Selenomonas sputigena: one gene and its partner. The protein of the gene in region 2 interacts with the protein of the main gene of each other region in a pairwise test. Links are inferred from orthologs where the notes say so. Each region holds a gene or a part of one and is shown on either strand. Other genes may lie near its edges. The genes, in order: OL236_RS10080 and ndk.

Region 1 (17,344 bases), 940 kb from region 2 along the record:
GCCTCGCGCCCGGCGAAGTCTGCGGCATCGTCGGCGCGAGCGGCTCGGGCAAGTCGACGCTCTTTCGCATCATCGCGGGTTCAGAGCTGCCCGACGAAGGCACAGTACAAAAAAGGGGCGTCGTGCGCATGGTCTTTCAAGATCCGCGCGAAGCCTTTTCGCCGCGAATGCAGATGCGCGACTTCTTCCGCACGGCGCTCGAAAAGGCAGGCGAGACGAAAGACGCGCTCGAAAGCCGCATCCTCGCCATGCTCGCCGAGGTGCATCTCGCGCCCGCCGTCCTCGCCGCCCTGCCGCACCAGCTTTCGGGCGGCGAGCTGCAGCGCGTCATCATCGCGCGAACGCTGCTCCAAGAGCCGGACATCGTGCTCTTCGACGAGCCGACGAGCGCACTCGACGTCATCACGCAGAAGGAAATCCTCGACCTCATCGCCGCGCTGCGCCGACGCTTCCGCTTCGCAGGACTCTTCGTCGGGCACGAACTCGGCGCCGTGCAACATGTGGCGGAGCGCATCTATGTGCTCGCGGACGGCCGCTTCGTCGAGACGCTCGCGGCAAAAGACCTCGCGCACGCCAAGCACGAAGCGACTCTCGCGCTGCTGCACGCGAGCGAGCTTCTCGGCTGAGGACGCGCGATCTTACCGGAGTCTGCCAAGCGGCATCACCCCGCTTGTATCATAGATTGCAGGGATGCAGAATGACAAAACTGTGCGGCCAAGAGTAAGGGGCTGTACGCAATTCCTTGTCTTTTAGCCGTTCCTGCAAGGAGACGGACGCGGAAGCGTCCGAGATTTATTCAGGAAAATGCTGATGCGTTTTCCACGGGGAGGTTTATTCATGAAACGTATCTTTACCGCGATCTTCCTCATCTGCTCCCTCCTGGCCTTCACAGGCTGCGGCGGGGGCGGCATGAAGAGCAAGGCAGGGCACCTCAATCTCGCCCTTTGGTGGTTCGGCGAGACGCTCGACCCCGCGCACGCCTGGGACGGCTGGACGCTGACGCGCATCGGCGCAGGCGAGACGCTCGTCGCCGTCGACGAGCACATGAAGTTCGTGCCGCAGCTCGCCGACAAGTGGGAGAACGTCAATCCGACGACGTGGCGCTTCCACATCCGCCCGAACGTGAAGTTCCAGGACGGCACGCCGATGACGCCCGAGCTGGTCAAGGCGTCGCTCGAACGCACGATGCAGGAAAACGACCGTGCGAAGAAAGCTCTGCACGCGAAAGAAATCCGCGTAGACGGGGAAAACATCGTCATCGAGACGGAAGAGCCCAACGCCTCCTTGATCTCGGCGCTTTCCGACCCGCTCTTCATCATCGTCAACACGCAGGCGGACATGTCGAAGGTCGCCTCCACACCAGTTCTCACGGGACCCTATACCATCACAGGCTGGACAAAGGGATCGGAGATCCAGATGAAGCGCAACGAGCACTATTGGGACGGCAAGCCCGGGCTTGACACGGTCACGGTCAAGCTCTTCGAGGACGACACCTCGCGCGCCATGGCTCTGCAGTCGGGCGAGATCGACCTCATGCAGCGCATGACGGAGGCAAACCGCAGCCTCTTCGCAGACAAGCCCGATTATACTATCTACGAGACGACAGGCGTGCGCGTCTTCATGGTCACGCCATACCAAGGCGATGGCATTTTCACGGACAAGAACCTCAGAAAGGCGCTCGCCTACATGCTCGACAACGACGCCCTCGCCAAGTCCTACGGCAATTCCGTAGCAGCGGGCGAGCCGTTCCCGCCGAGCGTCCCCTACGGGCACACGGGACAGAAGGTCACCTACGATCCGGCGAAATCCGAGGCGCTCTTTGCGGCGGCAGGCTGGAAGAAGAACGCGCAGGGCATGTACGAAAAGGACGGCAAGCCCTTGACGCTCCGCTTCGCAACCTGGGGCACGAAGACAACGCTCTATGAAGCTATCGAATCGCAGCTTCGTGCCGGCGGCATCGATGTGAAGATGGTTCATGTGCAGGAGCCGGACAAGGTCGATGAAGTCGGCGGCTTCGACCTGCTCGAAGAAGATTGGTCCGTCGCGACGACGAACGATCCGTACCCGTGGCTGCGCGGCATGCTCTACTCGAAGAGCGGCAAAAACACGAACCACAGCCGCTACGCCAGCCCCGCCTTCGACGCCATCATAGACGAGATGGCCACGGCGCTCGACCCCGCACAGAAAGATGCGCTCGTCATGAAGGCGGCACAGCAGATCATGGAAGATCAGCCCTCAATCTTCCTCATCGTGCCGACGACGACCGTCGTGGGCAAGTCGAACGTCAAGAACGTCAAGATCTTCCCGCTCGACTACTACCTGCTGACGAAGGATATCACGGTGGAATGAGCCAGAAACAAAAGAAAATGAAAGGTTGTTGTTCATGAAAAAATATATATGCGGCGCGGCTCTTAGCGCCGCCCTCCTCACATCCTCCGCCCTCGCCTCTGCGGCGGCGAACCCCTTCAGCGACGTGCCCGCCGATCACTGGGCGTATGACGCTGTCGCACAGCTTGCCGACGACGGCGTCATCGAAGGGTACGGCGACGGCACTTACCGCGGCCAGAACGAAATCACGCGCTACGAGATGGCGCAGATGGTCGCCAAAGCCATGGCGAAGGAAGATCAGGTCAATGCACAGCAGAAGGCCATGATCGACCGCCTCGCGGCGGAATTTGCGGAAGAGCTGGGCAACCTCGGCGTTCGCGTCGAAAATCTTGAGCAAAAAGTGGACAACGTGAAGTGGGAAGGCGAGCTTCGCTACGTCCACCTCTCGCACCGCGACGAAAATGCCGCAGGCGCGACCGACAAGCACTCGGTCAACACGCTGCAGCTGCGCCTCCTGCCCGTCGCCACCGTCAACGATCATTGGAAGGTGCGCGCACGTCTGACCGGATCGGTGAAGCTCTCAGAAGATCAGGCGAGCAACGTCGCCCTGAGCTACCTCTACGCCGACGGCAACTACGGCAATCTGCGCATCCAGGCGGGCAAGATGTCGCACTTCTGGTCGTACTCCGACGACGGCCTCGTCGCAGACTCGTGGTTCTCGGGCGCGATCTTGACCTACGGCACAAAGACGAAGATCATGGTCGAAGGCGGACGCTGGAACATGGGGAACGCCGCCTTGAGCGTCTCCGGCAAGGACAAGCTCGGCGGCCGCACGGCCTCGGACTACACGGCGAAGCACTACGGCATCGGCATCGACCATGCGACGGGAAAACTGCAGGCCGGCGTCGCCTACCGCCACTATGATTCGGACGTGTTCCAATTCCTGCCCGCCTATCGCGACGGCGCCGTGACGGACAAGGCGGGCATCCTCTCCGTCGGCGGCAAGTACAGCTTCACGAAGGATGTCGCCCTCGCCGCGCACTACGCGAGGAATCTCGAAGCGGACAACTACAACCAGTCGGCAGACGTTCAGCTCAACTACAAAGGCTCGAACGTCGCCAGCCCCGGCTCATGGGGCATGTACCTCGCCTATCGCCACCTCGGCGGATACAGCACGCTCATGCCAACCTACGAGCTGCACCGCCAGACCTACAAGATCCCCGTGGCGGGCGGCGAGTACGGCACGAAAGGCTGGGTCGTCGGCGCAAGCTACGCGCCGATGAAGAACACGAACATCGACATGGCCTACTTCCACGGCAAGTCGCTCGGAAGCGGCCGCAGCGCGAAGACCTTCTACACGCGCGTGCAGATGTTCTGGTAAGGTCTGGGAAATCGCATAAATAAAAACAGGATGCCGCAGGAGGGGAATTTTCCTGCGGCGTCCTGTTTTTATATGAACAGCCGCCTTTTTATCTCCATCAAATACGATATTATCTCCATCATTCAACAATAAAATGATGGAGATAAAAAGAACCGATCCTATGCTATAATAGAACGAAAGAAAGGAGGCGACACGCCCCATGAAGCAGCGATTCACCTACGGTGTCGTGCATATCGGCTCTGTTCATACGAGCCTGCTCATCGCATCATTCGCCGCGCTCGACGATGTCGAGATCATCGAGCGCGTGCGCAAGGAGACGCGGTTCGGCGAGGAGGTGTTCCGTCACGGGCGGCTCTCCTTTGACTCGATCCGCGAGCTTTGCCGCATCCTCGCAGGCTTTCGCCGGCTTCTCGCCGACTACGGCGTGACGCAGGTCTTTGCCATCGGCACGTCCGTCCTGCGCGAGGCGGAAAATCGCCTCGGCATCCTCGATCAGATTCGCATTCGCACAGGCTTTACGGTTGAAGTCGCCGACATGACGCAGGAGATCTACTACAAGTTCTTTGCCCTGAGTCACGAGCTTTTGGAGAATGCGGAGAACTTCGGCGAAAAGCCCGTGCTTCTCATGGACATCACGTCGAGCGGACTCGGCCTCACGGGCTGGCAGGGGGGCAGGCTGCTCTTTCAGCAGAACGTCGCGAGCGGCAGCCTGAGCATCCTTGAGCATTTCAGCGAGAAGGAACGCGAGAGCCTGACCTTTCCCTCTGCCGTGCGCGACTACATCCACGCGACGCTCTCGCCGCTCTGGCCGAGCATCGAGCATCATGCGATTCGCCATCTCGTGCTCTCGGGACTCGAAGCGCGCACCGTCGCCGCGCTCCTCGCGCCGGGCGCGAAAGGCGCGTATACGTTCGTAGAGGGCGAGGACTTCCTGCGCTTCCTCGACTCCTTCGCGGGGCTGACGCCGCAGAAGCTCATGACGCGCTGCGCCGTCACGGAAAGCCGCGCCCATCTCCTCATGCCGACACTGCTCCTCTACGGCGAAGTCGTGCGTGCGACGCGCGTCAAGGGCATGTTCCTCATGGGCACGACATTTCTCATGAGCTACAGCGTCTATCGCGGCGCACAGCTGGCGGAACTTTCGTGCCTCGCCGAGCAGGAAGAGCGCACCGTGCAGCTCGCACGCACGACGGCGGAGAAGTACGGCTCGACGAGAGAGCACTGTGCGCGCGTCGAGCGGGCGGCTAAGGAGATCTTTTGCGCCTTGGGCGGCGCACATGGGCTTTCCTCGCGCGCACTCTTGCTGCTCAGACTCAGCGCGATCCTGCATGAGACGGGAAAGTTCATCAACCTGCGCCGCTACAGCCGCTATTCCTATCAGATCATCATGGGCACTGACTTCTTCGGCGTTTCCGAGGCGGAAAAGGAAATCGTCGCGAGCGTCGCCTACTATTACAACCGCGAGAACCCCGGCAGCAAGGATGAGCACTATGCGCGCCTTTCGCACGAGCAGCAGGTCACGATGCTCAAGCTATGCGCCATCCTGCGCCTTGCGGACACGCTCGACCAAGGGCACAGCGGCAAGATCGCAAAACTCTCGGTCAAGCTCTCAAAGGAGGAGCTTTGCGTGCGCTTCGAAGCGGAAGAGGACATCTCCTTGATTCGCTGGACATTCGCACGCGCCGCCGCGCTCTTTCGTGAAATCTTCGGCATCGAGCCTGTCCTGTGCAAAGCGTGAGGAGGAATCGTCATGGACATGTTGAAAAGAGCCTATTTCCTGAACCGCGAATGTTCGTGGCTGAGCTTCAACCAGCGCGTCCTCAAGGAATCGACGCGCGAGGAGAATCCCCTGTTGGAGCGCCTGCGCTTCATCGCCATCGCCTGCTCGAACCTCGATGAATTCTTCATGATCCGCGTCGCCGGCCTGAAGCACCTCGTCGCGAGCGGCGTCGCGCACAAGGACATCGCAGGGCTTTCTCCCGGCGAGCAGATGCTCGCCGTCTCGCGCCAGGCGCACCGCCAATACCGCGCGATCTATCGCTGTCTCGCGCTCGTCACCCGAGAACTCGCCGCAGAGGGCATACGCTTCGTGCGCCCCGAAGAGCTGACGGGGGAGCGGGCGCTGTGGCTTGCGGAGCTTTTCGAGCGCGAGATCTATCCCGTCGTCACGCCCATGGCGCTCGACCCCGCGCATCCTTTTCCCTTCCTCGCGAGCCGCAGCCTGAACCTCGCCGTGAAACTTCGCCGCGCGGGCGAAAGCGCCGAGCATCTCGCTATCGTTCCCGTGCCCGCGCCCGTGCTCGACCGCCTGTGGAAACTGCCGGGCGAGCCGACCTTCCTCTTCTTGGAGGACATTCTGCGCTTCTTCGCCGCACGCTTTTTCACGGGCTGGGAAATCGTGCAGACGGCGGCCTTCCGTCTCACGCGCGACGCCGACCTCGACATCCGCGACGACGTCGAAGATCTCTTGGCAGAAGTCGAGAAATCGCTTGAAAAAAGGCGCAAGGGCGCAGCCGTGCGCCTTGAGGTCGCCGAGGACTTTCCCGCCGATCTCCTCGATTTCCTCAAGGAGCAGCTTTCGCTGGAGGAAATGGACGTCTACCGTGCAAAAGGCCCGCTCGGCGCCGCATTCTTCGCCGCGCTCGCCAATCTCGCGGGCTTCGACCGCCTGCGCTACCCGCGCTTTTCCCCGCGCCCGGCAGAGCTTGCCGCCGAAGGCGACATCTGGCAGGCGATTGAAAAGGACGACATCCTCGTGCACCATCCATTCGATTCCTTCGCCATCGTGGAAGGCTTCCTCGCCCGTGCCGCCGCCGACGAGCGCACGCTCGCCATCAAGCAGACGCTCTACCGCGTCGCAGGCGACTCGCCCATCATCGCCGCGCTCGAAGAGGCCGCGAAAAACGGCAAGCAGGTCACCGTGCTCATGGAGGTCAAGGCGCGTTTCGACGAGGAGAACAACATCCTCATGGCGCGCCGCCTCGAAGAAGCGGGCTGCCACGTCATCTACGGAATCTTGGGGCTCAAGACGCACTCGAAGATCACGATGGTCATACGGCGCGAGGAAGACGGCATCCGCCGCTACTGCCACCTCGCGACGGGCAACTACAACGGCGCGACGGCGAAGATCTACACCGACGTCGGCCTCTTCACCGCCGACGTCCTCACGGGCGTTGACGCCTCGGCGTTCTTCAACTTTCTCTCGGGCTTCTCCGATCCGCCCGTCTGGAACCGCCTCGCCGTCGCCCCGCTGACGCTCCGAGAGCGCATCACCGAGAGCATCGAGCGGGAAATCGCGCACGCCAAGCGGGGCGAACGCGCCTACATCGCAGCGAAGATGAATTCTCTGCTCGACCGCTTCATCATCGCCAAGCTCTACGAAGCCTCAGCGGCAGGCGTTGAAATCGACCTCATCGTGCGCGGCATCTGCGTGCTGCGCCCCGGACTCAAGGACGTCAGCGAAAACATCCGCGTGCGCAGCATCGTCGGCCGCTTCCTCGAACACAGCCGCATCTTCTGCTTCTATAACGGCGGCAAGGAGGACGTCTTCCTCTCGTCTGCCGACTGGATGCCGAGGAACCTCAACAACCGCATCGAACTCATGACGCCCGTGCGCAAAAAGGCGCACAAGAAGCGCCTGCTCGCGCTCCTTGCCACATACCTCGCCGACAACACGCGCGCCTGGCTCATGCATCCCGACGGCAGCTACCGCCGCGTGCGCCGCGCCAAGGGCGAAAAACCGCGCGCCGCACAAGAAGAGCTGATGAAATAATTTCGTTGTGACACTCTGGTTGCTCAGGCGGGAAGAAACTGCTATAATGAATCGAAATATCTAGTTATAGAAAAAGTTTCAAGTCTAAAGACCCAAGAGGAGAAAATGAATGTCCAACAAGAAATTCTCGCGCCCATCCTTGGCGCTTTTTACAGCCATCGCCTTGAGCGGTGGCGCTTTCTTTGTACCGTCCTTCGCCTCTGCTGCGGATGTGACGATCGACAGCACGCATCCGCCCCAGAGGAATGTGCCGAACCCCGATGATCCCAGTACGCCGAACAGTGCGGCGAGTGTCGGGACGGGCAGCGAGGATGCGTCGAGCAACAGCTTGACGGTCAATCGGTATCAAGAGGGTACGCTGAGCGTCTTCGGCGGCGTTGCTCGAGGCACGGGAAACGCCGACGGCAATACCGTGAGCATCAAGGGCGTGACGACGGAGATCGCCTCCGTCTATGGCGGCGCGGCATGGGGCATAGGTCATGCGAGAGAGAATCGGGTTCATTTCGATGCGGGGACGATGTCGTTTGCCGAATGGCTGGTCGGCGGCTACGTCGGACGCAGCGGCAAGGCGGAAGAGAACACCGTCGAGGTGAACGGCGGCAAGACGGAGTCTCTTTACGGCGGCTTTTCCAACAGCACGAATGCGGCGGGGCATATTTATAAAAATCACGTCATCATCCGAAACGGGACAATCGCGGGCAAGGTTTATGGCGGCGCGTTCGGCGGCGCACATGCTACGGGCGATGTGACGCACAACACGGTCACGATCACGGGCGGCACGCTGAAGAAAGCGGTATGCGGCGGATCGCTTGAAAAAGCAGATTCCACAGGCAATGTGGCGCACAACGAGGTCACCGTCGCGGGCGGCGTCTTCCGCGGGGACGTTTACGGCGGCTATACGCGGCGCGGCGGCACACTGACGGGGAATATCGTCACGATCACGGGCGGCGAGCTGAACAACGTCTATGCTGCGCATTCTGAGGGCAATGTCAGCGAGATCAAGGACAACGTCGTCAATCTCGGCGACGGGAAAAATGAGATGAAGGCGGGCTATCGGATCGCGAAGTACATCTTCGGTGCATCGGGCGGCAATCGTGCATCTTATGCGGGCAATACGCTCAACGTCAAGGCGAGTGCACGGGCGAAGAACATCGTCAATTTCGACAAGGTCAACTTCTATTTTACTGATACGCTGCAGCCTCGTCTCACGCTGCGCGATTCGATGGGCACGAAGTTCAAGAGCCTCAAGGACATCACCATCTACGGCTCGCCGAGCACCCCTGCGGGCACGTTGATCGAGAACAACACGTCGGGCGGTATCGTCGTGCGCGACGGCGTGAACACGGTCGTACGAACAGGCGATACGGCGGAGGTCACGCTGGAAAAGGACGCGACGGGCAGGAAGATTCTCTATTCGCGCTTGATCTTCAAGGGCGCGACGACGGCTGAGAGTGACGGCACGCATATATGGGGTGGCCGCTCTGTCATCGGCAACACGACGACGGGCAACGACGTCGCGCTCGCAAGCGGCAGCTATGTGAACGCCTTCGGCGGCTGGACGACGGGCGCAGGATCGGACGCCGCCGCCGACAAGCTCGGCGACAGCATCGCCAACAAGATCGCCGTCAAAGGCACGGCAAATGTCATGGGCACGGTCTACGGCGGCTTCACCGATGCCGCAGGAGGCAAGGCGAGGGGCAACACCGTCACGATTGAGAGCGCTGTGCATGATGTCGTCGGCGGTGAAGGCGCGGGCGAAGCCTCGGGCAATATTGTGAACGTCCGCGCGAACGCGGCAGCCGTCACGGGCGGCAGAGGTGCGGCGGCGAACGGTAACATCGTGAACCTCGGAAATGTCACGGTCACCTCCGTCACGGGCGGCGAAGGTGTGACGACAAACAACAACGAAGTCCATCTCAACGGCAATGTGCGAGTCACAGGCGCACTCAAAGGCGGCTCGCAGGCAAGCGGCACGGGCAATACGCTCAGCGTCAAGGGCAAGGGAAACAAGGCGGGGGCAATCACTGGCTTCCAGAAGCTGACCTTCGATGCCGCAGGTCTTGCCAAGGACGATACGATGCTCGAAGTCACAGGCGCGGGCGAGACCGCGGTCGATTGGGCAAGCCTCACGGCGACGGGCACGGCGGCGAAGCCGCTCACGCTCCTCAAGAACGAGCAGGGCATACGCCTCGCGCACTACACGGGCGCGGCGAAGTCCGAGACGGGCGATGAGGCGGAGACGAACATCGACGTTCGCAAGTCGGGCGCACGCATCACCGCCATCACCTACGAGGGCTATCGCTTCAAGGGAGCGACACAAGCGACACGAGAGGGAAGAGACGCCTACGGCGGCCGCTCCAAGGCGGGCAATTCGACGCGCAAAAACGAGATCGCGCTCGCGAGCGGCACATACGCGAACGTCTATGGCGGCTGGACAAGCGGCGTAGGCACGACGGCTGCGGACAAGGGCGCGAGCTATGAGAACAAGGTTAAGATCAGCGGCACGGCGACGGTCACGGGCACGGTCTACGGCGGCTATACCGATGCTGCAGGCGGCAAGGCGCGGGGCAACACCGTCACGATCGAGAGTGCTGTGCACGATGTCGTCGGCGGCGAAGGTGCGGGCGAGGCGTCGGGCAACATTGTGAACATCCGCTCGAACGCGGCAGCCGTCACGGGCGGCAGATCCATGGGCGCGGCTTCGAACAACCGCGTGACGCTCGGAAACATTACTGCTACCAGTGTTGTAGGCGGCGATGCCGCGGCGACTGCAGAGGGAAACACCGTCAGTCTCGACGGCACGACCGTCACGAATGATGTCACAGGCGGCAGAGGTGCGGCGGCAAACGGCAACGCTGTGAGCCTCAGCAATACGCACGTCAACGGTGCGATCATGGGCGGCTATGGCACGGCGCAGAGTCACGGAAACACCGTCAGCTTGCAGAATACGGCGGTCAACGGCGCAGTCACGGGCGGTGAAGGCACGGCGACGATCGGCAACACGGTCAACTTGAAGGACGCGACTGTCAATGGTGCGATTACGGGCGGTCATGGCACGGTGCAGAGTGACGCCAACACCATCAGCTTGCAGAACGCGACGGTCAACGGTGCGGTCACAGGCGGCTATGGCACGGCGACGAACGGCAACATCATCCATCTGCGCAACACTGTCGTCAACGGCATCGTCACGGGCGGCACGGCGTCGGGCGGTGTGGGCAACACGCTCTCCGTCTACTACAGTGCAGGCACATCCTTGATCCATGATTTCAAGGGGATCGAGGACCTCCGATTCGATGTCGAGGACGCTCCGACCGACGGCACGGCGCATACCTTGCTCAAGCTCACGAATGTCAGCGGCGGCAGCAAGAATCTCACGAACATGACGCTCGACTTCCGTCGCAGCGGCGCAGTAAGGAAACTTCAGGCAGGCGATTCATTCACACTGCTGGAGAACGCGAGCGGCAAGATCACCGTTGGCGAAGGTGTCACGATGAAGGGAACGGACGGCATCGCGCACGACTGCCTCTTTGCGATTGCGCCTGACCAGGCGCATCCTGAGAAACTCCGGGCGACTGTCACCAAGACGGGCGTTGGCGAGACGGCAAAATCCCCCGTGGAGACGCGTGCGGGTCTCGCGAACTTCGTCAACCAAGGTGCGGACTATCTTGTGGAGAGCGGTTTTACCGCCGCTGAAATGTCTGCTAAAAGTGGCGCAGAAAACGCAAGTGTCGACGATGCGGCAGAATCATCTTCCAAGGACACGCAGCGCAGGACGGCTGCGTCAGATCCGGCGTCCTATCATCTATGGGCAGGCGCAGGGGCCAATGCCATGCGTGTGGAGAGCGGCTCCCACGTTGACTCCAAGGGCTGGAATCTCGGCGTTGGCTGGGCGCGTGAAGATGCAGCGAAGGGCGGAACGAAGCGGCTCTTCAGCCCCTTCGTCGAATACGGACGCGGCACCTACGATTCCTATCTCGACAATGGCGCACACGGCAGTGGCAAGCTCAGCTATTTTGGCCTCGGTGTCCTAGGCAAACTGACGCAGCAGGACGGCTTGTGGCTCGAAGCCTCCGCACGCGCAGGCCACGCCAAGAGCGACTACAGCCTGCACGGCGAGAATGCCGGATACGACGGCTCGAATACCTACTATGGCATCCACCTCGGCGTCGGCAAAACCTTCGCGCTGCAGGAGAGCGCCTCCCTCGACGCTTATGTGCGCTATTTCTGGTCGCACCAGGACGGTATGTCGGTGAAACTGCGCGGCTTGGGCGATGCCTACGACTTCGCCGACGTCGACTCACATCGCCTGCGCCTCGGCCTCCGCTACAGCAGGAAGGACAGGAGCGCGGGTGAGTGCTATGCCGGGCTGGCCTGGGAGCATGAATTGGGCGGAGAGGCGAGCGCGAGCGTCGGCGGTGACGCAGCGCCCAGTCCGAGCCTCAAGGGATCGAGCTATATGCTCGAACTTGGCTATCGCTTCCTGCCGCAAAATAGCCGCATTAGCTATGATTTCCACATCGATGGCTGGCAGGGAAAGCGCAAAGGACTCAGCGGCGGCGCTGCTATTCAATGGACATTCTAGAGCAGGTCTGACGCTCTGAAAAACAAAAACAGCCTCTTGCGACAGGGAGAATCCATGTCGCGAGAGGCTGTTTTTACTATGAAGCCCCAAGAGGTCAAGACGAAGGCGTAGAGCGATTGGCTAGGCTTCTGTAAGGGCGGCGCACAATGTCCACGAAGTGGACGTTTGTGCGTGTAGCTTATACAGGAAAATCGCTATCGACGCATCGCGGTGCGCAGGCGTGACGGTCAAGAGCCGCATCCGCGCTCTGCGGCGGTGTGGCTGGAGGCTGCCGATCTACGATTCTTGAAGCGCCATTTGCGTGGGGCGGTGCTTGTCGAACCCCCAGCAGGTCGGCACATCCTGTGCCGCGAGCACGATGTTTTCCTGCCGGACGTTCTGCTGCGCGAGGATCGTGCGCACGGTTTCCTCGACGAGTTCGGGGCGGTTGTTCTCCTGGCTCATGTGCGCGAGGAAGACGGCGCGCGGACGTTTCTTGAGGCGCACGAGCGCCCAGGCCGCTGCGCTGTTCGACAGGTGTCCGCGGTTCGAAAGGATGCGCTGCTTCAAGTGCCACGGATAGGAGCCGCGCTGCAGGAGTTCGCGGTCGTGGTTGGCTTCTAAGATCAGTGCGTCCGCGCCTTCGATGGCGGTCATGACGTCGTTTGTCAAAAAGCCGAGATCGGTCGCGAGCGCACACTTCTCGCTGCCGCAGACGGCGTAGCCGACGGGCGAGACGGCGTCGTGCAGCGTGGAAAAGCTCTTGACCGAGACCGCGCCGAGCATGACATTTCCAGTGAGCGGCGTGAACGTGTCCTCGGGCACGGCAAGGCTCTCCCTTATGGCGCGGAGCGTCGCGGGCGGCGCGAAGAGCGGCAGGTGATACTGCTTCAAGAGCGTCGGCAGCCCCTTGATGTGGTCGCTGTGCTCGTGCGTGATGAAGACGCCGTCGAGGGAGGCGGCGTCGACGCCGAGGTCGGCGAGCGAGCGCGTGATGCGGCGTGCGCTGATGCCGGCGTCGATGAGGAGGCGCGTGCCGTCCAGCTCGATGTACGCGGCATTTCCCTTGCTGCCGCTCGCGAGCACGGCGACGCGCAGACCGCGCTCGGCGCTCTTCGGCACAGTCGCCTGCTGCTGCACAGGCTGCGCTGCCATCGCACAGGCGCGCGCCGCGAGAGACTCGGCGGCACGCAGGAAGCCGCTGTTCGTCATGGCGCCGCTCAAGGGCGCTTGACCCCGTTCGGCAGGATGAGGAAGGAGGCGCTTTTCTTTTCAGCGAGGAGCGAGGGCGGCTCCTTTTGTGCATCTTCCTCGGCGTCCGCGATCATGCCCTGCGTCCGCTGGCTTGCTTCCTGCAGGCGCAGCAGCCCTTCCATGAGGCCGATGTCCTGCTTCTTTGCGAGTGTTTCCAAGGCGGTCGCCGCGTGCTGCAGGAACTTTTGCAGCTGGTGCGTCTGCTCGTCCTGCTTGCGCTCGCGCTCCTTCGCCGCCTCGCCGTTGTCGCGCTGCGCCGTATCCAAGGAAGCGATGCGTCCCGAAAGCGACTCGTGCTCGCGCTCGATGTCCTCGGCGATCTGTCCGGCCGTCTCCACGAGGCCGATCTCGATGGCGGAGTGACGCTTCAAAAGGTCGGCGAATCCCTGCTCCTGCGTGCTCGCCACATACTGCAGGGTGAGCGCGAGGGAGTCCTTGAGATCCTGCGCGCCCTTTTCCTGCGCCGTGTGCAGTGCGGCCATCTGACGCGCGATCTCCTTCTGCATCATCGTGCCGAGCGCGCTCGTGTCGATGCCGGAACCGCTGCGGAAGGCGGAGAGGTCGCGCGGCAGGCTGCGGGCGAGGGCGTTGATCTCGCGCACGAGTCCCGCCTGCATCGCGTCGAGGCGTTCGGCGACCGAGCGCTCCACCTCGTCGATGCGGCTGAGGATGGAGCGCTCGCGCCGGATCGAGTCGCGATCCTGCTGGCGGCGCGCGTCGTGCATGTCGTCGATCGCCTGCTCAAGCTCTTCGAGCCGCTTTTCCAAGTCCTTCTTGTCCTCCGCGGTGATCAGCCCTGCCCGCGAAAATATGCTCTTGCCCATCGAAATGCCCTCCAAAACGAAATAAACGGGACAGGTGAACCCGCTCTGTGAGAATGTCCGACACGCAGGCATTCCCTAGTGGATAATACGATACTATTTTGATGCCTATTACCAAGTGTAACAAAATGTCGCTTTATGTGCAATAAAGTTTTGCAAATGCGCCGAATCGCAGCGTGAATTAACGATATGCATCGCTTGCGCTGATCTCCGGTTGATCTCTATAGCTTCTACAGATCAAACATCGGGCAGCTGCCAGTCGATCGGCGTCTGCCCCGTGCTTTCGAGGAACGCGTTGGCGCGGGAGAAAGGGCGGCTGCCGAAGAAGCCGCGGAAGGCGGACAGGGGACTCGGGTGCGCCGACTCGATGACGGCGTGCGGCGGGACGGCGATCATCGCCTTCTTGCGGCGTGCGGGCGCACCCCAGAGGATGAAGACGAGGGGCTTTTCGCGTGCCGAGAGCAGCTCTATGATGCGGTCGGTGAACTGCTCCCAGCCGTGCCCGTGGTGCGAGGCGGCGGCGTGGGCGCGTACGGTCAGCACGGTGTTCAAAAGCAGCACGCCCTGCTTTGCCCACGGCGCGAGGCAGCCGTTGTTCGGCGTCCTGCAGCCGAGATCGCTGGAAAGCTCCTCGAAGATGTTCTTGAGCGACGGCGGCGGCTCGACGCCCGCCTGCACGGAGAAGGAAAGTCCATGCGCCTGCCCCTCGCCGTGATAGGGATCCTGGCCGAGGATCACGACCTTCGTTTCGGCGTAGGATGTGTAGTGGAGCGCATTGAAGATCGCATACATGTCGGGAAAGATGCGGCGCGTGCGGTACTCTTCGATGAGGAAGCGGCGCAGTTCCTGATAGTAGGGCTTTTTCATCTCGTCGGCGAGCAAGCCGCCCCAATCGTTTTGAAAAATCTTCATGGCAGTCTCTCCTTCGTCCATACTTCTTTTCCATCATTATAGCAAAGTCTGGAATTTTATGTAGTGAAAATTCAGGAAAAATCTGCTATACTATAGTCAGTGTCAAACTGTACATTGGGCGGTTCGTCCGAGAACTGCAGGAGAGGTGTTGGAAATGAATCCCGTCATGCGCTGCGGCATCATCTTTTTTTTCGTCCTGCTCATGCTGCTTGCGCCGCAGCGTCTGCTCCATGCGATGGATTCTGCGCCCGTGCTGCGCGTCGGCTGCCTCGATGTCTCGTCCTTTCCCGACGGATCGCCCGAGCGGCTGCTGTTCAACTTTGCGAAGCGCTACCTCAACGAGGTGGCGCGCAGCACGGGCTGGCAGTACGAATATGTGGAGATGGACGAGTGGACGGCGCGCGAGATGCTGCGCGAAGGGCGCATCGACATGTACTTCCCTGCGCACGAGATGCCCGGTGACGAGGGAGCGTTTTCCTTCAGCGTGGACAGCGCGGCGTATTCGATCCTCTCCCTCTATGTGCGCGAGGATTCCTCCCTTGAGACGAACAATCCCGCCGTGCTCGCCAACATGCGGATCGGCGTGCTCCAGGACGGCCTGTATTCCTATGCGCTGACGCCGCTCGTGCGCGAGCAGGGCGTGCGCGTCGACGTCGTCGAGCATCAGACCGCCGAGGCGCTGCACGGGGCGCTTGCGCGTGGCGAAGTCGACGCCATCTTGGACAGTGCGAGCCGTAAGAAGGATGGAGAGAAGCTGCTCCTGCGCGTGGCACTCATGCCCGCGAAGTTCATCGCGGCGAAGAAGCGGGAAGGTCTGCTGAAGAACCTCAGCGACACGATCCTTTACACGGAAAGGGTCAATCCGAGCTTCGAGACGTATCTGGGCAAGGCCTTTCTCGATCGGGCGCAGAACCAGCTCGTGCGCTTCAATGCGTCGGAAAACGCCTACCTGGCGGCCGCGCCCGACCTGCGCGTCGTCTACGTCGGCGGACATGAGCCGTTCTTCGGTGACCGTTTGGAAAGCGGTGTGCCCGAGGGCATCTATCCGAGCCTTTTGAAGGCGCTTGGCGAGACGCTCGGACTGCGCTTTCGCTTCGTGCGCGCCGAGGACAACGAACATGCGCTGAAAATGCTGCGCGAGGGCGAGGCAGACATCTTCTTCTGTGTTTACAACAACTTGCCGTCGATGCGGGATTTCTTCTTCACGGCGACCTTTGCGACGGAAGATTTTTCCTACGTCGTGCGGCGCGGCGCGGGCGACCTGCCGACGGGGACGGCGCGGGTCGCGCTGCCGCGCTGGTTCCACGGCATGCGCACCTATTTGAACATGCAGCATCCGAACTGGCAGATCGTGCCGGTTGATGAGCCTGTCGACTGCCTGCGCATGATTGAGGAGGGCGGCTGCGATTTCGCGCTTCTGCCCTCGCTCTTCCTGCAGCAGAGCAGCCTCCTGTCGATGCACCCGGATCTCGTCGTGCTCGCGAGTCATTCGGCGGAGATCCCCGTGAGCCTCGCGATCTCGGGCGAGCAGCCGCGCGTCCTGCAGTCCGTCCTGACGAAGGGCATCTTGAAGCTGGACCCGCGCCGTGTGCAGGAGATCGTCAACGAGCACATGACGGGGCGTCTGACGCTGACCGCCGTCGTCGCGCGCTATCCGATACAGACGGTGGCGCTCGCCGTCGTCTTCCTGCTCTCCGTGTTCATCGCCGTGTTCCTCATCGAGCGCTCGCGTGTGCAGAGACGCCAGTCGGAGGTGCTGCTCGCGAAGAACGAGGAGCTGGAAAAGGCGGTCGAGGAGCAGAAGAAGCTGATGCGTGCGCGCGACATCTACAAGCAGGAGGCGGAAATCGACCCCTTGACGGGACTTTTAAACAAGAAGGCGATCCAGTCCGCCTGCGAGGAGATGCTGGGAGGAACCTTGAAAGAAGGGGCGTTCCACGCATTTTTTATCATGGATCTCGACCACTTCAAGGAGATGAACGACACCTATGGCCATCAGGCGGGCGACGACGTCCTGCGCCGCTTTGCACAGGAGGTGCGCTCGATCTTCCGCCAGTCGGATCACATCGGGCGCTTCGGCGGCGACGAATTCACCGTGCTCATGCCGAACGTGACGACCCTCGTCGCCGTCGAGCGCCACGCGCGTCGGCTCATGACGGCGGCGCAGGAGCTTGAGGTGCGCGACGACCACTCGCTGCTCTCCGTGAGCATCGGCATAGCGCTCGCGCCCCTGCACGGCACGAACTACGACGATCTCTTCATGGCGGCGGACGCGGCGCTCTACGATGTGAAGCGTGCGGGACGCAACGGCTGGA
Region 2 (13,598 bases):
GCTGCAGGAATGCCGTGACCTTCGCATCATCTCCCGTGATTTCAAAAATCAAGGTTGTCGGCTGCACATCGACGACGCGTGCGCGAAAAATCTCCGCCATCTTGAGCACGTCGAGACGATTCGTGTCGTCCGCTCTGACCTTGATGAGCGTCATGCCGCGGAAAACCGAGGCAGCGGAAAGGAGCGCCTGCACCTCGACGACATCGGGCAGCTTTTCGAGCTGCTTCATCATCTGGTCGATCAGCTCCTCATCGCCATGCACGACGACGGTGATCCTGGAAAACTCCGCAGTCTCGGTCACACCGACAGACAGGCTGTCGATATTGAACTCCCGCCGCGAAAACATGCTTGCAACACGGACAAGTACGCCGGACTGATTCCTCACGAGTATGGAAAGCACATGTCGCATCTGAAATCCTCCCAACGCATAACCCTAGTGTAAACATGTATACATTATGGCAACATCGCTTCGGTTTGTCAACAAGATTTTTTCCTTACTTTTCCTTTCGCTCCCTTGCCGCTTCGATGAGCTGGCGCGCCGTCTTCTCCGGCACTTCCTCATAGTGGCAGAAGCGCAGCGTATAGGTGCCGCGCCCCTGCGTCAGGGAGCGCAGTTCCGTCGCGTACTTGTGCAGCGCGGCGAGCGGCACCTGCGCGCGCACCTCGCTCATATCCTTGCTGATCATCTCCATGCCGAGGATGCGCGCGCGCTTCGCATTGAGCTGCCCCATGACGTCACCCATATAGTATTCGGGCGCCTGGACGCACATCTCGTAAATCGGTTCAAGAAGCACGGGCGAGGCCTCCATAATGCCCTTTCTAAGGGCGATCGCCGTCGCCGTCTTGAAGGCGACTTCCGACGAATCGACCGTATGGTACGAACCGTCGTAGAGGTTTACCCGCACATCGACGACGGGGTAGCCTGCGAGGATGCCGGCAGCAAGCGTCTCCGCTGTCCCCTTCTCCACAGCGGGCACATATTGGCGCGGCACGCTGCCGCCGAAGATGTTCTCCGTGAACTCGTTGCCCGTGCCCGCATCGCGCGGCGAAATCTCCAGCATGACGTGACCGTACTGGCCGTGTCCGCCGCTCTGCTTCTTGTGCTTTCCTTCCGCCTTGACGCTCTTCCTTATCGTCTCGCGATAGGCGATGCGCGGCTCGGCAAATATCGCCTCGATGCCGAACTTGCGCTTCATCCTCTCCTGCAGGACCTCAAGGTGAACCTCACCGATGCCGCGAATCAAGGTCTCCTTCGTCTCCGCATCCTTTTCGAGCTTGAGGCTCGGATCTTCCTCACACTCCTTGGCAAGCGCCGCAAAAACCTTATCCTCCTCGCCCTTCTTCTTTACATAAACGGCCTGTGCAAGCATCGGCATGGGGAATTCGATGGCATCGTAGGAGAGCGGCGCTTCCTTCGCCACAAGCGTATCCGAGGTGCGCGTATTCTGCAGCTTCGCCGCGACGACGATGTCGCCGCCATGCGCCTTGGCAACAGCGATTTGCTTCTTGCCCTGCATCGTGTAAAGCGTGCTCACGCGCTCCATCTGCTGCGTCGAGATATTCCAATACGAGGCGTCACTCTTCATCTCGCCCGAAAAGATGCGGATGAAGCTCAAGCGTCCAACAAACGGATCGACGATCGTCTTGAAAACCTGCGCGGAAAAGGGATCGCCGGGCGTGCGCTCCGCCAATTCCTCGCCACCGGGCAGCGTTCCCACGACCGTTCGATCCGTCGGCGCCGGCAGATATTCGACCATATCGTTGAGGAGCGCGTGCATGCCGACATTCAAGGAAGCCGAGCCGCAGAGCACGGGAAAAATCTTACCCGTCTCGATGCCCTCGATCAGAGCCTCTGCCACCTCGCGCTCATCGAGTGTCTCGCCCTCGATGTATTTTTCGAGAAGATTATTGTTTATTTCAGCAACACCCTCGATGAGCGTCTGCCGCGCCTCTTCCACTTCGTCCCTCATATATTCGGGAATCTCATCGAGCGCCACGCAGTTGTTCTTGTCGCGCTCCTTGATGCGGACCGTCATGGCGAGGAGATCGACGACGCCCTGAAAAGCCGCTTCCTTGCCGACAGGCAGCTGGATCGGCACGACGCCCGTACCGAAGCGCAGGCGCAGCTCATTGACGACGCTTTGGAAGTCGGCGTGCTCGCGATCGATCTTATTGACGAAGAAGGCGCGCGGCAAATCCAGCGCTTCCGCATAGCGCCAGACTTTCTCCGTCTCCACCTCGATGCCCGAGACGGCCGAGATGACGACGAGAGCACTGTCCGCCGCCTGTAAGACGCTCTTCACCTCGCCAACGAAGTCCGGATAGCCCGGTGTATCAAGGATATTGAGCTTATGATCGAGCCATTCACAGGCGAGCAGCGAGGTCTGTATGCTAAGCTCGCGCCGCGTCTCTTCCGGCTCATAGTCCGAAGCCATCGTCCCGTCGGCGATGCTGCCGCGCCTCTTGATCGCCCCCGTATTGAAAAGGCAATCCTCCGCGATGCTCGTCTTCCCCGACTTGCCGTGCCCGACAAGGGCGATATTGCGGATATTCGTGCTTGCGTACTCTTTCATTTGATCAACTCCTCGTTATTTTATGTTTTCTTTATTCTCTGAAAATGAGATATATCCTGCTTTTTAGAGCGAGATAATTTTCCAAAAAAATACCGCCATCAAGCGGCCTTTGCCTGATGGCGGCATCTCTTCTTCCTTCACGTTCCTCTGCTCAATCTTCCGCTTCTTCCAAGCGCATCAGCATGAAGCAGTAATCGGAGAGGCGGTTGAGAAAGACGCGGTCTTCCTCATGGAGATCGGCCTCTTTCGCCAAGGCGCAGAAGCGTCTCTCAGCACGGCGCACGGACGTGCGTGCAAGATCGAGCATCGCGCCCGCCTGCGTATCGCCGGGGATGAGAAAGTGAGCGAGCTTCGGCAGCTTCGCATCGATGGCATCGATGTCCTTCTCCATCATCTCCGAATCCTCGCGCGTGATCATCGGCTTTTCACCAAGACTCGCGATATCGGCCATGAGAAGCGGCAGCTTCTTGAGCAGCACGAGAACCTTCTCCCGCACCGCTTCCTTTGTCGCAAAAGCGCGCGCCATGGCGAGCGCCGATCCCGCCTCATCAACCGAACCGTACGTCTCGACGCGCAGCGCATCCTTATCGACGCGCTCGCCCGTATATAGGCTCGTCTGCCCCTTGTCACCTGTCTTCGTATAAACGCCCATCTCTTTCACCTCAATGCTGTCAAACTTTCAGAAATCATGCGGCAGGAAATATCAGTCGAGGACTTCGATCGCGCTGAAGAAAATGGCGATCTCGCGCGCCGCGCTCTCAGGGCTGTCGGAAGCGTGGACGGCGTTCTTGCCAACGCTTTCGGCGTAGAGCTTGCGAACCGTTCCTTCGGCGGCCTCCGCCGGATTCGTCTTGCCATTGATTTCGCGCACGCGTGCGATGGCATCATCACCTGCGAGCACCATGGCAACGAGCGGTGCAGACGTCATGAATTCTTCCAGCTCCGCATAGTAGGGACGTCCGATATGCTCGGCGTAGTGTTTCTGCGCCACGCGCGGCGTCATCTGCATGAGCTTCATCGCGAGAATCTTGAGTCCCGCCTTTTCATAGATGGCGATGATGTCGCCCGTGTGCTGCTTCTCGAAAGCATCCGGCTTGATGAGTACCAAAGTCTTTTCCTGCATCTTCATATCTCCTTTTACTTCCCTTGATGTTCCCGCGCTTCGCGCTCCTCCCGATAGACTCGGGCCAGCTTGCAGTAATTCATCGCCGAGGCATGAACCGCCTCGACCTCGTCCTCGCGCAGCGCACGGATGATGCGCGATGGATTGCCATAGACCAGGGAATCGTGCGGAATCTTCTTGTGCTGCGTCAGAAGCGTCGCTGCTCCGATGATCGTATTTCCACCGATCTCCGTGTAGCCGAGCAAGGTGGATCCCATGCCGATCAGACAGTTGTTGCCAATCTTGCTGCAGTGAATCAGCGTGTTATGGCCGATCGTCACATAATCGCCGACAATCGTCGGCGCATCGCCCATGACATGGATCGTCGCATTGTCCTGAACGTTCGTGTACCTGCCGATGACGACGGGCTGCAGATCGCCGCGGATGACCACATTGAACCAGATGTTCGCCCCTTCCATGATCGTCACATCGCCGACGATCGTAGCGTTCGGTGCAATGAGCGCCGTCGGGTCGATCTTCGGCACTTTGCCTTTGTAAGGCAGGATGACTGCCATGCGAACCCCTCCCTTTTCCTTCTTCCCTTATCGGACAGAACTATTATAAGGAATTTTTTCGCGCTTGTAAAGGAGACGCCCGCATTCATGCCGACTCAGACCTCAGACAAATCCATTTCAAAAGCGCACTTCATAGCAGACCTCATATTGGAAGCAACTGCGCCAAGCGTCGCACCCTTTCTTCACGCAGCCATTTCCCCACGTCCGCGCCGCGAAGTTCGGGCGGCGCCTCCGTACCACGCACTTGAAGCATTTTCCGCAACAGCTCTTCCCCATGCACCAGATAGTACGGTAAAGTGCCATGGTCGGCGCAGATGATACGACGAAAATCGGCGAAGGAAAGCCCCGATTTTTCGACCGCAAGCAAAAGATCGGCAATCTTTCCCGTCTTTTTCAAAAGCGGTGCACGCATGTGCTCCTTGATGACGAAGTACGCCGCCATAAGCCACGATTTTGGCAAGGTCATGTGCTTGTTCCACGCATCGAGTACAAGGAGTCCGCGCTGCTCGTGCCCGTAATGATGCGGCAGCATTTCCTCGGGAGTCTTCCCTTTGCCGATGTCGTGCACGAGAGCGGCAAAGCGCGCTTCGATCGTCTGCGTCTTTCGCGCTACGACATCGACGATCTGCATCGTATGGCAGTAGGCGTCGCCTTCGGGATGATATTCCGGCGGCTGCGTCTTTCCCTTCAGGGCAAAGATTTCCGGGAACACCGATTCCAAGAGGCTCGCGTGCGCAAGAGCTTCAAAAAAAAGCGAGGGCTGCGGCGCGGCAAGCGCACGCGAAAGCTCGTGCACGATGCGCTCTGTCGGTTCTTCCCCAAGCTCTGCAGCACAATCCGCCATCAGTGTCCGCGTGCCATCGTCGATGACAAATCCCAGTTCCGCCGCTTGACGCGCTGCACGAAGAGCCCGCACGGGGTCTTCGGAAAAATGATGCGACGTCGCGCGAATCACGCAATGCGCAAGGTCACTCCGTCCACCGTAGGGATCAATAAGTTCCATCGCGGGCAGGCGATAAGCCATGCTGTTGATGCGCGTATCGCGGCGAAAGAGATCGTCTTCGATCGTGACTTCCGCCCCAAAATCTACGGCAAAGCCGCGATAGCCATGCCCCGATTTCCTCTCGCGACGCGCGAAGGAAACTTCCGAGCGTACGCCGTCGATTTCTACGAGATAGACAGGAAAGGCGTGACCTATGAGAGAAGCTGCAGGGAAAAGCTCTGCGAAAGCCTCCCTTTCCAGCCCCGTGATGACGAAGTCCTTATCCCGCGGCGTTGCGCCTCTAAGATGATCGCGCACCCAGCCGCCGACGAGGTAGACCGTACCTCCCGCCCCTTCCACGGCCTTGACGAACTCCTCCTCACGCATACACGACTCCTTCACCTTCGACACATTTCCTGCGTCAGCGATGTTTCAAAATTCTCGCACCATGCGCATCAAGAGAAAGCTGCAGTGCGTGTGCCTCGATTTCATGCTCTCTAAAGGCTTCAACCATCGCCTGTCCCACCGACTCTTCATTCTCCAGCGTATAGGCGATAAGACACGGCCCCGCGCCGCTGAGGCTTGCGCCGAGCGCACCTGCCCGGCATGCGGCACGAAAGACATCCTTCATGCCGGGGATGAGCTTTTCTCTGTACGGCTGGTGCAGGGCATCAGCGAAGGCGTTGCGCAAAAAACGCGGCTGTCCCTTCGTCAAAGCAGCGACAAGAAGCGCCGCACGGCTAACGTTGAAAACGGCATCCTTCATCTTCACCTGCTCAGGCAGAACGCTTCTGGCAAGCCGCGTCGAAAGCGGAAACTCCGGCACGGCGACGACGAGCTTCAGCGGCATGCGAGGCATCAGGGAGAAGCATTCGACCCTGCCGCGCGTGACGACGCTGATCGTGAAACCGCCAAAAATGGCGGGCGCCACATTGTCGGGATGACCTTCGATGTTCGTCGCTATCTGCAGGAGCTCGCGCCTGGAAAAGCGGTTGCCTAAGAGGGCGTTCGCCGCCTTGAGTCCTGCAACGATCGCCGCCGCACTGCTGCCAAGACCGCGCGATAAAGGGATGTGGTTCGTCATGCGGATATGGAAGCCCTTGACCTCATCTTCCCGGTGCGCGCGCTTCAAGATCGTGCGAATGGCGCGAAGGACAATGTTGCGCTCATCAGCGGGGATATTGGCCGCACCCTCTCCCTCGATTTCGATGACGAGCCCCTCTTCCCCTTTCAGCGTAAGCTCCAGATCGTTATAGATCGTACAGGCGACCCCTATGGCGTCGAAGCCAGGCCCGCAGTTCGCACTCGTACCCGGCACGCGAACGCGGATCGTTCGATTCAGCATGCGCCGTCCTCCTGCGGATTTTCCACGCGGATGATGCTGCGGATCTCACTGACGACGGCAAGTTTCTCAAGATCCGCCGCCGCCTCCTGCATCTTCCTGTGCTTGACGACATGCGTGACCGCGACGATTTCCGCACGCTCCTTATATCGTCTCGTCTGAATGACGGATTTCAGACTGACCTTGTGGTTGCCGAATGCCGTCGCGATGGCAGCGAGAACGCCTGGCTCATCATCGACGAGAAGGCGTACATAATAGGACGCTTTCGTTTCCTCCACGGGGCAAAGCGATTTGTGCGCATAGCACGTGCAGTGCAGTCGCCCGAACGTATCGAGCTGCATGTCGCGCGCGATGTCGATGACATCAGCGACGACGGCTGAAGCCGTCGGCAAAGAGCCTGCACCGCGTCCGTAGAACATCGCCTCGCCGATGGCGTTGCCGCGCACGAAGATCGCGTTGTAGACGTCGTTGACGGAGGCGAGCGGATGCGCCTTCGGCAGGAATACGGGATGCACGCGCACATCGATGCCCGCCTCTCCGCAGTCGCGCCCGATAGCCAAAAGCTTCACGACATAGCCGAGAGCCTTTGCGTACTCAATGTCCTCGGGCGTAACCTTCGTGATTCCCTCGACGGAGACATCCTCGAAGCGGATGCGCGTATTGAATGCGATGGACGCGAGGATTGCAATCTTGCGCGCTGCGTCGAGACCCTCGACGTCAGCCGCAGGATTCGCCTCGGCATAGCCCTTCGCCTGAGCCTCCTTGAGCACGCTGTCGTAGTCTGAGCCGTTCTCCGCCATCTGCGAGAGCATGTAGTTCGTCGTGCCGTTGATGATGCCCATGATTTCCGTGACGCGGTTCGCTGTCAGGCACTGTTTCAGCGGCATGACGATGGGGATGCCGCCGCCGACGCTCGCTTCAAAGTGGAAGTCCACGCCGTATTTTTCCATCGCCTCGAACATGTCCTTGCCGAACTGCGCCACGACGTCCTTATTTGCCGTCACGACGTTCTTACCCTTCTCCATCGCGACCAACATGTACTCGCGCGCCGGATGGATGCCGCCAAGAAGTTCGATGACGATGTCGATTTCCTCATCGTTTAGGATTTCATCCACATTCTCGGTCAGATGCAGCCCCTCCATATAGGGGCGCTCTTTCTTCGCATCGCGCACGAGCACGGACTTCAGCGTGAGCTTCACGCCCGCCTTCGCCGTGATCTCGCGCTCGTTCTCGCGAAGCACGCGCACGACGCCCGTGCCGACCGTACCGAAGCCCAGCATGCCGATCTTGATCTCTTTCATCTCTTCCCCTTTCATCATGCCTGTCCGAGGACTTCGAGACGCTTCACTCCGTCCACCATGCGCAGCTTGTCGAGAAGCGCTTCAAGATCCACCGAGAGGTTCGCCGTCTCAATGGAAACCGTCGCATTCGCCACACCCTGCAGGGGGATGCCCTGATTGATCGTCAGAACGCTTCCCGAATCCGCCGAAATCGTATTGAGCACGCTCGAAAGGACGCCCTTCTTATGCTCCAAGAGGAGCGTCAGCGAGATGATCTTGTTGCGGCTCGCTTCATAGAAAGGAAAGACATAATCCTTGTACTTGTAATAAGCGCTGCGGCTCAATCCCATACTGTCGACCGCCTCGTTGATCGTGCGTGCGTCGCCGCGCTTAAGCATCTCCTTCACGCGGATTGTCTTCTTGATCGCCTCGGGCAAGATCTGCTCCTGCACGAGGAAAAATCCACTCTGCGCCTTCTGTTCTGTGTTTTCTTTGCGTTCTCTTGGCATAAAAATTCCTCCTGCCGCATAAATTCCACGCTTGGAATTATACCATTGTCCAACACTATTGTACAGTCCCTATAGACATTTTGCGAGAAAAGAATTCTCAAATACTCCCTCTCAACGATGCCCCGCCTTGATCTTGCTCTCCGTGCCATTCAAGAGGCGCGTGATGTTCGTATGGTGACGCACGATGACGAGAACGGCGGCGAGGACGCCAAAGACCGTGTATTCCGTTGGGCAGTCGAAGAAGAAGGCGAGCACGGGCACGAGCGCCGCGCCGACGATGGAGCCGAGCGAAACGTAGCGCGTGACGAGCACGATGACGAGCCATGCGAGGAAGACGACACCCGTCACCGCCGGCATGAGCATCGCTATGACGCCCAGCCCCGTAGCGACGCCCTTGCCTCCCTTGAAGCGCAAAAAGACGGACGCCGAGTGTCCGAGAATGGCGGCGATACCGCCCAAGACCATGGAAAGCGGCGTGCCGACGAGAAGCATGGCGATATAGACGGCGAGGAATCCCTTGAGGAAGTCGAGCGCGAAGACGAGCGCCCCCGGCCCCTTGCCCAGCGTGCGGTAGACATTCGTCGCGCCGATGTTGCGGCTGCCGTGTTCGCGGATGTCGATGTGCCAGATGGTGCGGCAAAGAAGCAGACCGTTCGGCACAGAACCCAGAAGGTAGGCGATGATGCAGGCGAAAAGTGTCATATCTCTTCCTCCTCCCTGCCGCGCACGATGAGACGCAGCGGCGTTCCCTCGAAACCGAAGCTCTCGCGCAGCTTGTTCTCGATGTAGCGCAGGTACGAGAAGTGCATGAGCTCAGGCTCGTTCACAAAAACGATAAACTTCGGCGGACGGATGTCCGCCTGCGTCATATAGCGAATCTTGAGCTGCTTGCCCTTGTGAGCAGGCGGTGGATTCACGGCGATCATATCGCGCACGAGGTCATTCAGGATGCTCGTCTTGACGCGCATCGACGCCTGATCTGCCACATACTTGACGAGATCGGTGACGCGCGCGACGCGTTGATGCGTGAGAGCCGAAGTATAAAGGACGGGCGCGTACTGCAGGAAGCCAAGTTCTATGCGCAGTTCATCCGTGAAGCGCAGCGTAGACTTTTCATCCTTGTTTTCATAGATGTCCCACTTGTTCACGATGAGCACGACCGCCTTGCCCGATTCGTGGGCATAGCCTGCGATCTTCTTGTCCTGCTCGGTGATGCCCGCCGTGGCGTCGAGCACAACGAGCACGACGTCGGCGCGGTCGACGGCGCGAAGCGCTCGCATGACGCTGTAGCGCTCAATCGGCGCATCGATCTTTCCCTTGCGTCGCATGCCCGCCGTGTCGATGAGGATGAACTTCGTGTCCTCCGCCATAAAGTGCGTGTCGATGGCATCGCGCGTCGTGCCCGCAACGTCGCTAACGATGACGCGCTCCTCGCCCAGGAGTGCATTGACGAGCGAGGATTTGCCGACGTTCGGACGGCCGATGACGGCGATGCTAATCTCATCCGACTCTTTCTCTTCCTCTGCTCCTTCGGGAAAGAGCGCCACGAGAGCATCGAGCAGATCGCCGAGATTCATGGCGTTCGTAGCAGAAATCGGCACGGGATCGCCAAGGCCGAGGTTGTAGAACTCGTAGACGTCCGCCTCCTGCTTGGGCGAATCGATCTTGTTCACGGCCAAGAGCACGGGCTTCTTCGTCGTGCGCAGCATCTTGCCGACTTCCTCATCGGCAAGCGTCAGACCCGCACGGCCGTCGACGAGGAAGAGGATGACGTCCGCCTCCTCCATGGCGATCTGCGCCTGCTGGCGCATCGAGCGCAGGATGACATCGCTCGTATCGAGTTCGATGCCTCCCGTATCGATCATCGTAAATTCCTTGCCGAGCCATTCGGCATCAAGGTAGATGCGGTCGCGCGTGACGCCCGGCAAATCATCGACGATGGACACGCGCTTCCTGCCCAATTTATTGAAGAGCGTGGACTTGCCCACGTTCGGGCGTCCCACGATCGCTACGATCGGCTTGCTCATTCCATCCTCTCCTTTTCCTCTTTCCTCGGTTTCGTATACGCCGCGTTGCTCTGCCACATATACGAAGCCTCATCATCCGACGCCCCTCGATAATGCGCCCAATCAAGAAGGGCGCGCGCGAGATCGCCGCCGCCCTGCGCCGTCTCGACGCGAAGGTGCGGCACGGCGCTGCGAAATGCATCGAGCGTCATATCGTCGAGCAGAACGTTCTCGCCCGTGCGCAGGGCGCACTCGGGCAGGAGAACGCCGTGCGGCGCCTCGGTAATCTCTCGCAATGCGCGCAGCATGTCCTCACCCGTCAGAAGTCCCGAAACATTGACCGTCCTGCCAAAGTAATCGTTTTCCACACCGAGACAACGAACGCGAAGCCCCGGTACAGAAAGCCCAGCCACAAGCTCCTCGAAAAGCGGTGCAACAGACGTGCCCGAGAGGATCACGAGATGCAGCGGCTCTTCATATCCCTCGGGCGCAGGCAGCTTCTGCAAGGTATTTTTCCATTCCTCGATGAAGCTTCGCGCAAGCCCAATGCCGTTGTCGAGCTGTGGGAAACCATCGTATTCCTCCACGGGCGGCACGGGAAGGCCCGCGAGAAAGTAGAACTCATCGCCCAAGTAGACGAAACTATTGCCCGTCTCCTCTCGCGCACGCCGCTGCCATGATGCAATCTGGTGAATGACGGCGACCGCACCCTTGCGGTCAAACATCTTCAACGGATAGCATCCCTCGCGAAAGCGCGTGAGTCCGACGGGCACGACGGCGAGCGACAGCGCATGCGGCCGCCTGGCCATCAATTCCTCCACCGTGCGGTCAAGCTCCCTGCCATCGTTGAGTCCCGGGCAAAGCACGACCTGCGTATGATACTCGACGTCCGCCGCCTCCAAGCGGTCGAGATGGTTTGCAATCTCAGCCGCCCGCCGCGTGTTGAGCATGGCAGCGCGCAGATCGGGATTCATCGCATGGACGGAAACGAAGAGCGGCGACAGGTGATAGCGTTCGATCCGCTGGAAATCCTTTTCGCGCATATTCGTCAGCGTGACGAAGTTGCCATAGAGGAACGACATGCGATAATCGTCATCCTTGACCGACAGACTCTTTCTCATGCCAGGCGGCACCTGATCGACGAAGCAGAAGTAACAGCGGTTGCCGCACGAGCGTATACCATCGAACACGGCGGAAGCGAACTCTGCGCCAAGTTCTTCATCATAGTCCTTGTCGAAAGCAAGCAATTCCTGCTCACCGTCTGCATGTTCGACGAGAAGCTCGATCTCCTCTTCGGCGAAAGCAAAGCTCAGATCGATGATGTCGCGCAGTTCCTGCCCGTTGACGGCAAGGATCTTATCTCCCACCGCAAGTTCCAATTCTTCTGCCAGACTCCCCGGCGCTACGCGTATGATTTCCCCTGACAACATGCTGTTCCTCTGACTTTCCCCGGGGACATACCCCGCTCTGATGAATAAGGGAGTGATGAATATTCATCACTCCCCGACTTCTTACTTATTCAGCTATGAGGCTTGATCCTTCAGTCCTCGCCGCCCTCTTCGTGGGTGACAGGCTCGTCCTTGTAGTAGGAAACGTCCGAAACCTCGGCATCCCGCTGCGCCCTCGTGATGGAGAGCGAAATGCGTTTGCGCTTCATGTCGATGTGCAGGATCTTGACCTTCACGATGTCGCCGAGCTGCACAGCCTCATCGGCACGCGCAATGCGGCGGTCGGCAAGCTCGCCCATCGGAATCAGGCCATCGAAGCCCGGCTCGATCTCCATGAAGGCGCCGAAATCCGTGAGCTTGATGATCTTGCCCTTGATGTGCGTTCCCTCTGCATAACGCTCCGCCTTGTCGAGCCACGGGTCGCGCATCGTGTCCTTGACGGACAAAGAGATGCGCTTCGTCTCGGGATCGAAGTTCTTCACATAGACGTCGACCTCATCGCCGACGGAAAGAACGTCGGACGGCTGCTTCACGCGATGCCATGCGAGATCCGAAATATGCGCAAGGCCGTCGACGCCACCGATGTCGATGAAGGCGCCGTACTCGACGAGACGCTTGACCGTACCGCGGATGATCTGCCCGACTTCAAGCTTCGAGAAGACCTCTTCCTGCTTCTTCTCGCGCTCTTCCTCCAGGAGACTGCGGCGCGAAAGAACGAGACGCTGCTTGCGGATGTCGATCTCGATCGGCAGAGCTTCCACCGTCTGGCCGACATAGATGGAAAGATCCTTGACGAAGTGAAGCTCCATCTGCGACGCGGGAATGAAGCCTCGCAGACCGTTGACGGATGCAACGAGACCACCCTTGACAACCTGCGTGACCTGCGCCTGCACAGTCTTTCCTTCTTCTTTCAGCGCCTCGATCTCTTTCCATGCGACCATGCGGTCAGCACGAACCTTGGAAACCGTAGCGCCATTCTCACCGCCGAGGCTCACGACAAAGACCTCGATCTCGTCGTCGACCTTCACGACATCCTTGGCGGAATCCGGCTCAGGTGAGGCAAGCTCCCTCTTCGAGATGGGAATGTCCGCCTTGAGGCCAGCAATGTTGACATAAGCCTGACCATCGTCGACAGCGACGACCGTAGCCTTTACGACATCGTGTTCCCTTACCTCCTGCATGGACTCCTCTTCAGCCTCAAGCAAACTCTTCATGTCCTGTTCTTGCACTTTTGATATACCTCCTTGATAATCCAGTCCGGAGTTGAAGCCCCAGCTGTAATACCAATTTTTTTGATTTTATCAAACCATTCGTCCTGCAGCTCCGCCGCAGTTTCGATATGATAGGTTTGGCATTCCTTGGCGCACAACTGCGCGAGGCGCGTCGTGTTCGCACTGTTCTTGCCGCCGATGACGAGCATCAGATCCACTTGCTGCGCAAGCTTGACCGCCGCCTCCTGACGCTGATCCGTAGCCGTGCAGATCGTACGGACGATGCGCACGTCGTTCGACTTGTCCAGCAGATGGAGTACAATCTCCTTGAACTTCGCACCGGAAAACGTCGTCTGCGCGACGATGCCCAAGCGCGCACATGGTGCGACAGCTTCGGCTCCCTCGACGGAATCCACGATGACGGCATCGCCGCCTGCCCATTCGAAGATGCTCCTGACCTCCGGATGAAGCTTCTCCCCTACGATAACGACAGAATACCCTTCTTGAAAAAGCTCATGCGCCGTGGACTGTGCCTTCTTCACATGCGGACACGTCGCGTCGACGAGAGAA

The links.
Region 1: the proteins of ndk (region 2) and OL236_RS10080 interact in binary tests that used the Escherichia coli proteins (3 or more experiments, as listed by UniProt). The link is inferred for Selenomonas sputigena from one-to-one orthologs.

The regions. Positions count from the first base shown.
Region 1 is NZ_CP110383.1:2,077,431-2,094,774, reverse strand. The notes cover bases 13,193-16,190. They hold OL236_RS10080 (uracil-DNA glycosylase), read right to left. Parts: upstream 15,030-16,190; coding sequence 14,355-15,029; downstream 13,193-14,354. Other genes in these bases: OL236_RS10075 (GGDEF domain-containing protein), read left to right, coding at 15,184-16,190; OL236_RS10085 (hypothetical protein), read right to left, coding at 13,263-14,120; OL236_RS10090 (MBL fold metallo-hydrolase), read right to left, coding at 13,193-13,266. Also shown: OL236_RS10120 (ABC transporter ATP-binding protein), read left to right, coding at 1-626; OL236_RS10115 (ABC transporter substrate-binding protein), read left to right, coding at 838-2,349; OL236_RS10110 (S-layer homology domain-containing protein), read left to right, coding at 2,384-3,709; OL236_RS10105 (Ppx/GppA phosphatase family protein), read left to right, coding at 3,909-5,447; ppk1 (polyphosphate kinase 1), read left to right, coding at 5,460-7,481; OL236_RS10095 (autotransporter subunit beta), read left to right, coding at 7,591-12,063; more of OL236_RS10090, read right to left, coding at 12,340-13,192; more of OL236_RS10075, read left to right, coding at 16,191-17,344. UniProt on the Escherichia coli protein: Excises uracil residues from the DNA which can arise as a result of misincorporation of dUMP residues by DNA polymerase or due to deamination of cytosine.
Region 2 is NZ_CP110383.1:1,132,603-1,146,200, forward strand. Bases 1,987-4,689 are described here. They hold ndk (nucleoside-diphosphate kinase), read right to left. Parts: upstream 3,697-4,689; coding sequence 3,277-3,696; downstream 1,987-3,276. Other genes in these bases: fusA (elongation factor G), read right to left, coding at 1,987-2,573; OL236_RS05560 (cob(I)yrinic acid a,c-diamide adenosyltransferase), read right to left, coding at 2,725-3,225; OL236_RS05570 (gamma carbonic anhydrase family protein), read right to left, coding at 3,711-4,250; OL236_RS05575 (HD domain-containing protein), read right to left, coding at 4,393-4,689. Outside these bases: ilvN (acetolactate synthase small subunit), read right to left, coding at 1-409; more of fusA, read right to left, coding at 495-1,986; more of OL236_RS05575, read right to left, coding at 4,690-5,619; thrB (homoserine kinase), read right to left, coding at 5,654-6,577; OL236_RS05585 (homoserine dehydrogenase), read right to left, coding at 6,571-7,893; OL236_RS05590 (ACT domain-containing protein), read right to left, coding at 7,890-8,363; glycerol-3-phosphate 1-O-acyltransferase PlsY, read right to left, coding at 8,475-9,065; ribosome biogenesis GTPase Der, read right to left, coding at 9,062-10,390; OL236_RS05605 (DUF512 domain-containing protein), read right to left, coding at 10,387-11,799; rpsA (30S ribosomal protein S1), read right to left, coding at 11,910-13,031; ispH (4-hydroxy-3-methylbut-2-enyl diphosphate reductase), read right to left, coding at 13,028-13,598. UniProt on the Escherichia coli protein: Major role in the synthesis of nucleoside triphosphates other than ATP. The ATP gamma phosphate is transferred to the NDP beta phosphate via a ping-pong mechanism, using a phosphorylated active-site intermediate.